DNA from 2 places in the Luteibacter mycovicinus genome. Region 1 is predicted to be linked to the other one. Evidence: riboswitches for the same ligand, from Rfam matches in the RefSeq annotation. Region 1 holds a riboswitch; the other holds the start of a gene.
The links. Region 1 has a riboswitch for cobalamin ahead of metE (5-methyltetrahydropteroyltriglutamate--homocysteine S-methyltransferase). Riboswitches for the same ligand answer to the same signal wherever they lie in the genome.
Positions count from the first base shown of each region.

Region 2: it holds a riboswitch for cobalamin, as region 1 does, so the genes downstream of both, FA85_RS17730 (CoA-acylating methylmalonate-semialdehyde dehydrogenase) here and metE (5-methyltetrahydropteroyltriglutamate--homocysteine S-methyltransferase) in region 1, are expected to answer to the same signal.

Region 1 covers NZ_JQNL01000001.1:1,543,001-1,546,450, reverse strand. The annotation lists gene metE (5-methyltetrahydropteroyltriglutamate--homocysteine S-methyltransferase) at 1-1,800, opposite strand, end outside; cobalamin riboswitch at 1,996-2,212, opposite strand; gene FA85_RS06990 (glycosyltransferase) at 2,303-3,450, shown strand, end outside.
Region 2 covers NZ_JQNL01000001.1:3,977,441-3,980,890, reverse strand. The annotation lists gene FA85_RS17735 (acyl-CoA dehydrogenase family protein) at 1-52, opposite strand, end outside; gene FA85_RS17730 (CoA-acylating methylmalonate-semialdehyde dehydrogenase) at 64-1,578, opposite strand; cobalamin riboswitch at 1,719-1,923, opposite strand; gene FA85_RS17725 (VOC family protein) at 2,035-2,418, shown strand; gene FA85_RS17720 (aldo/keto reductase) at 2,527-2,979, shown strand; gene FA85_RS17715 (hypothetical protein) at 3,091-3,279, shown strand; gene FA85_RS17710 (Lrp/AsnC family transcriptional regulator) at 3,325-3,450, opposite strand, start outside.

The DNA.
Region 1 (3,450 bases):
GATGCCGATGCCGGCTTTTTCGAGATCGTGGACCTCGTCACGCAAGGCCAGGGCGATCTGTCGGCACACCTCGGCACGCGGGAGATCGTCACGTACGAACGACCACTGCAGCATCGTCACCGGACCGGTGAGCATGCCCTTCATCGGCCTGGCGGTCAGGGACTGGGCGTATGCGGACCAGGCGACGGTCATCGCGGCGGGACGCGCCACGTCACCGAAGACGATCGGCGGCTTGACGCAGCGCGAGCCGTAACTCTGCACCCAGCCCAGAGACGTGAACGCGTAGCCTTGCAGCTGTTCGCCGAAGTACTCGACCATGTCGTTGCGCTCGGGCTCGCCGTGCACGAGGACATCGAGGCCGGCTTCTTCCTGAAACGTCACGGCGCGCCGCACCTCCTCGCGAAGCACGGCCGTATAAGCCTCGTCGTCAAGCTTGCCCGAGCGATGCGCGGCACGCGCAAGGCGTAGTTCCGTGGTCTGCGGAAACGAGCCGATGGTGGTGGTCGGCAGGTTGGGCAGGCCGAAGCGCTGCTTCTGCACATTCGCGCGAAACGCGTAGGCCGAGCGGCGCTGTCCGAACTGGGGCGTCAGTCCACGCACGCGCGCCCGCACGTCGGCGCGCAGCACGTCGGGAGAAAGCAGACGCGCCGCCACCGTCGCTTGCTGACGCGCGAGCGCGAGCTGCGCCGTCTCGTCGCCGACGGCGGCATCGGCGTAGCGTCGCAGTTCGGCGATCTTCTGCCGCGCGAACGACAGCCAGTCGCCGATCGAACCCGGCAGGTGCCTTTCTTCCGACGCATCGATGGGCACGTGCAGCAGCGAGCACGACGTCGACAGCCACAAACGCTCGTCGCGGAGGCGCTCGCGTGCGCGGGCGATGCGCGGCGCGATGGCGGACGGGTCGCTCAGCCAGATGTTGCGGCCGTCGAGCACGCCGGCGGACAGCACACGACCGGCGGGAAGCGCGTCGAGCACGGCATCCAGTTGCCCGGGCGCGCGCGCTAGATCGACATGCAGGCCGGCGACGGGCAACGACGCCGCCAGTTCGAGGTTGCCGCCGAGCTCGCCGAAGTAGGTCGCGAGCAGGATGCGGCCACGCGACCGTTCACCGATGGCGGCATAAGCGCCGCGATAGGCCGCCTGCCAGTCCGGCTCGAGATCGAGCACGAGGGCCGGTTCGTCGACCTGGATCCAGTCGGCACCCGCGTCCGCGAGCGCATCGAGCAAACCGCTCCACGCCGGCAGCAACGCGTCGAGCAGCGCGAGGGGATCGCTGCCGTCGACGGTCTTGGCCAGACGGAGGAAGGTCAGCGGACCGAGGAGTACGGGGCGCGCCGCATGGCCGAGTGCGATGGCTTCACGATATTCCGCGACGACCTTGTCGGCGCGCGTGGCAAACGACTGGCCCGCCTGCAGCTCGGGGACGATGTAGTGGTAGTTGGTGTCGAACCACTTGGTCATCTCCAGCGCGTGCAGGTCGACTTCGCCGTCCTGACGGCCGCGTGCCATGGCGAAATAGCCGGCAAGCGGATCGCGCTGATGGAGTCCACGGTAGCGCGGGGGAATGGCGTCGACCGCGACGGCGGCATCGAGCATATGGTCGTAAAGCGAGAAGTCGTTGACGGGAACGCTGTCGGCTCCCGCGTCGCGCGCGAGGCGCCAGTGGCGTTCGCGGAGCTGACGGGCGACGGTGAGCAGGTCGTCGGCGCTGGTTTCACCCCTCCAGTGACTTTCCAGCGCTCGCTTCAGTTCGCGGCGTCGGCCGATGCGGGGAAAACCGGGGTAGGTAACGTGTGGCATGTGGATGATTCCTCTTCGTGGCAAAGAGGAGGGAAGGGCGGTTCGTCGCGGACGCACGTGCACTGCCACACGGAAGGTGCGGCAGCGTGAAGGCGTCATGCGGCTTGCCGTCGACCTTCGCCCCCGCGGGCGAACCGGACCCTCGCGCGAACGCGACGGCCCAGGTCGGGCAGGGCACACGCACCCATGACGGCACGCGCGCCCAGGCCGGCGGCAGGTCTTCGGGCTCGTGGATGTGGCACCTGGGTGCCGCCTTGCGTGTCGCTTCCCGGATCGCCATCGATCCAGTGCTGATGACGCGCTCGTCTCCACATACCGCTGCGGGGCAGCGCCGGATTCTCACCGGCTTCCCTCTTCGCTTTTATCCTTCTATTCGAATAGAGAGATAAAGACCGCTGGCGGCCCAGAGGTTAGCCCTACGGACGGGGCAGGTCAACGAGCCAGGCATGCATCGCGTCGACATGTCGCCCGCGACGATGCGCCAGGGCATCGGGAGTAAGGCATGGCGGCAAGGCACATCGTGATGGCGACGGTGGGATCGCAGGGTGACCTGTTTCCGTTCCTGTCCGTGGGGCGGGAGCTGGTGGCGCGGGGCCATCGGGTCACCATCGGTGCCCATGCGATTCATCGCGAGGCGGTGGCGGAGGCCGGGCTGAGGTTCGTCCTTGCCAGCGGGATCGCGGAGCCCGAGGACAAGGCCGCCTTCGCTGCCCGGGCGTTCCATCCGCTGCGCGGTCCGCGCTTCGTCGTACGTGACCTGGCTGCGGAGGATGTCGCGGCGAGCTACCGCGCGCTGGCGCCGGTATGTCTGGAGGCCGATGCGATCGTCACCTCGACGCTCGCCTTCGCCGGCCAGATTCTGGGCGAGACGACACGCGTGGCGTGGTTGTCCGCCGTCCTGTCGCCCGCGGTGTTCCTTTCCGCTTTCGATCCGCCGGCGACGGGCATGGCGCGACTCGACCGTTTCTTACGTGCGTCGCCGCGTCGTGGCGCCTGGGTGCGCCGGATCGGCGAGCGGGTGACCGCACCGTGGACACGTGCCGTGCGCAGCTTCCGGCAGTCGCTGGGTCTGGCGCCGGTGTCGGTGTGGGGCGATCCGTTTCATCGCGGACAGCACGCGCGCGATGGTGTGCTGGCGATGTATTCGCCGTTGCTGGGTCACGCGCCGCAGGATGCCCCGGCGCACAGCGTGGTCACTGGCTATTGCCGTTACTCGCCCTTCAACGAAACCCTTCCCCCGGAGCTGTCGGCGTTTCTCGACGCGGGTGACGCGCCGATCGTGTTTACGCTGGGATCGGCGGCGGTGCACGCGGGCGAGGCCTTCCTTCGCGAGAGCATGGCGGCGGCAGGCGCGCTCGGACGTCGTGCCGTCTTGCTCACCGGCTCGCCCGAGATGCGCGCGCGCTTGCCCGACACGTTGCCAGCCGGGGTGATGGCTGTGGAATACGCGTCACACGGTGCGCTGTTCCCGCGCGCTTCCGCGGTGGTACACCACGGGGGTGTCGGCACGACGCAGGAGAGTTTGCGCGCGGGGTGTCCGGCGCTCGTGGTGCCGCATGGCTTCGATCAGCCTGACAATGCGGCGCGTGTGCTTCGGCTGGGTGTGGGCGATGTATTGCCCGCTTCGCGTTACCGCGCTGACCGGGCGGC
Region 2 (3,450 bases), 2.4 Mb from region 1:
CCATCTGCTCGTCGCTGAAGCCGAAACCTTGCCCCATCACAGGAATATCCATGACGGCCGCCATCACTTGAGGCTGATCGTCGTATTGACGCCGTGGCCACGCGTGTCATCGTCGAACCAGCGCGACGTGATCGTCTTGGTCTGCGTGTAGAACATGACCGCCTGCTTGCCGTAAGGGCCCAGGTCGCCGAGTTTGGACGCACGCGATCCCGTGAACGAGAACAGCGGCACCGGCACCGGGATCGGTACGTTGATACCGACCTGCCCCACATCGATGTCTTCCTGAAAGCGACGGGCAGCCGCACCGCTCTGCGTAAACACGGCCGTACCGTTTCCGTTGGGATTGGCGTTGACCAGGTCGATCGCTTCGTCCAGCGTGTCGACCGTGAGGACGACCAGCACGGGCCCGAAGATCTCTTCGTCGTAGATACGCATGCCAGGCTTCACGCCCGAGAAAATCGTCGGCCCGACGAAGTTGCCTTCGTCGTAACCCGGCACGCGAAAGCCGCGACCGTCGAGCTCCAGTGTCGCCCCCTGCGCTACCCCGGCGTCGATCAGGCTCTCCACGCGCTCACGCGCTGCGGATGAGATCAGTGGACCGACATCGGTGCCCGCTTCGATGCCTGCGTTCACCCTCAGCGCCTGCGCTCTGGCGACGATGTCGGGAATCCACTCCCGCGCGTTACCGACCAGCACCGCCGTCGATGCCGCCATGCAACGCTGCCCGGCCGCACCGAAGGCGGCACCGACCATGGCATTGAGCGTCTGCTCCTTGTTGGCGTCGGGCAGAACGACAGCGTGATTTTTCGCTCCCATCATGCACTGCACGCGCTTACCGGCTTGCGATGCACGGTGATAAACGTGCGTACCGACCTTCGTCGATCCGACGAAAGACACCGCCTTGATGTCGACGTGATCGCAGATGGCGTTGACCACCTCCTCGCCCCCGTGCACGACGTTGAGCACGCCTCTGGGAATGCCCGCCTCCTGCGCCAGCTCGACCAGCCGCATGGTGACCATCGGGTCCTGCTCCGACGGCTTCAGCACGAAGGTGTTTCCCGTGGCGATGGCCATCGGAAACATCCAAAGGGGGATCATCGCCGGAAAGTTAAACGGCGTGATGCCGGCGCAGACACCCAGCGGCTGCAGCAGTGTGTACGTGTCCACGCCACCGGCCACGTTGTTGGCCAGCTCGCCGAGTTGCAGATTGCCGATGGCCGCCGCGTGCTCCACCACCTCGAGGCCACGGAACACGTCGCCTTCCGCGTCCGGCAGTGTCTTGCCCTGTTCCGCCGTGAGGATCGCCGCCAGCTCCGCCATGTGTTCGCGGATCAGCTGCTGGTATCTGAGGAAGATGCGGGCCCGCGTCCCGATGGGCGTCTTGCGCCAGGTGGCGAACGCGCGCCGGGCGGCGGCGACGGCCGCATCCACCTCCCGGGACGTGGCGAAGGGCACACGTGCCAGCACGACCTGCGTCGCCGGGTTGATCACATCGCGCCATTGTGTGGTCGCGGACTCGACGAACTCGCCGTCGATCAGCAGTTTGACGGTCGCGACGTCGGTCGCGGCACGATTCATCTCGTTCATGATGCCTGTCTCCATATCGCTCACCCGCGAAACCGGGCGTGCGTGAGCGAGACAAGTCGGTTCGAGGCCGCGGACGCCGCATCGAGCCAGCTCGTCCGGTTGCCCACCGCAACACCCGAGGAAGACACCGCAAGCGGTGCCCACCACGGGCCGGTCTCCGGGCTTGCGAGCGATGCGATCCGCATCACCCCGACACCTTCCCGCGTTGCCGCAGTGGTTCTGAGTCGGGTTTTCTCGCCTACCGTTGCGGGGGCAGCGCCGGCATCGGACCGGCTTCCCGTTTCACCCTGCGCACCGGAATGGCGGCGGCAGGACACCTGTGGCCAGCGGAAGTGTAGGCGGCGACGCGGCGAGCGACACGCTGCGATGCAGTAAAGGCGCCTTGGATGCCGCCACGGATTCCGACTAAGCTGCGCGGACCAGCCGTTCCACGCCCAGGAGATCCCGATGATCGACCACACCGGCGCCACCGTCAGCGACTTCGAGCGCAGCAAGCAGTTCTACACCACCGTACTGGCGTCCATCGGCTACGAACTGATCGTGCACTTCCCCGCGTCGAAAACGGGGCGCACCGATGTGGCGGGGTTCGGCGAGAACGGCAAGCCGGATTTCTGGATCTACCAGGGCACACCCAATCAGCCGCCGGTACACGTCGCCTTTCGAGTGAGTTCGCAGCAGCTGGTGCGGCTATTTCATCAGACGGCGCTGGATGCGGGCGCGAGGGACAACGGTCCGCCGGGCCCGCGTTCGCACTATCACGAAGGCTATTACGGCGGTTTCGTGCTGGATCCGGATGGCCACAACATCGAGGCGGTGTTTCACGCCAGCTGATGGAAGATCATTGATGAACTGCCCGCATAGGCTCAAGCGGTTTATCCCACTTAATCACTGGACCCCCGGTCGGTAGCATGGCGTCATGGCTACCTTCTGGAGATCACCATGAAAAAGCGCGTTCTCGGTAAAAGCGGCCTGGAAGTCTCAGCCCTCGGCTTTGGCTGCATGGGCCTCAATTTCAGCTATAGCCACGCGCTGAGCAGCGACGAGTCAGTCAAGCTCATGCGCGAGGCGGTGGACCTGGGCGTCGATTTCTTCGACACGGCCGAGGTCTATGGCCCGTTCACCAACGAGGAAATCGTCGGTAAAGCCCCCGCGCCGATGCGCGACCGCGTCGTCATCGTGACGAAGTTCGGCTTCGCGTTCGATCCGGAAACGAACAAGCAGACGGGTCTGGACAGCCTCCCGGAAAACATCCGCAAGGCCGCCGAGGGATCGCTCAAGCGTCTGGGCATCGAGCAGATCGATCTGCTCTATCAGCACCGCGTAGACCCGAACCGGCGGCAGACCTCCCCCGCACTGACCCTGCTGGTGGATGCGCGACGTTATCGTGGCTGAATCGCCCACAATCCCTTGACGTTTCCGCGATTGACACCATCTCGTAGGTAGCCGAGGATCGAATCAGGCCGCGCCCGGGTCCCGGGGCCGCGCAGCAAGCAGGAGTCACCCATGAGCCAACGTCATCTCGTCCTCGCCGCCTTGTTCGCCCTGGCCGTCGTGTTCTTTCTCGCCGGTTCGGTCACAGGGACGTTGCTGCTCGTCGCCGCTGGCGTGGTGACGGAGACGGCCTTCTGGTTCAACATGATGCAGCAGCGCCGGATGCAGCGGATCAAGGTTCGCGCGCGACGCGATCGCTGAGCCTCCCGTAAGTCGGCGTCAGAAACCCCGCACCGCGGGGTTTTTTTATGTCGCCCCGGAAGCCTCCTCCGCACTCGGTCCCCGCTCCAGATACGTCGACAGAGCGATATAGCTCCGCGTCCCCTTGAATCCCTCCATCGCGTGAATCCGCTCCAGCAGGTGCTCGAGCCC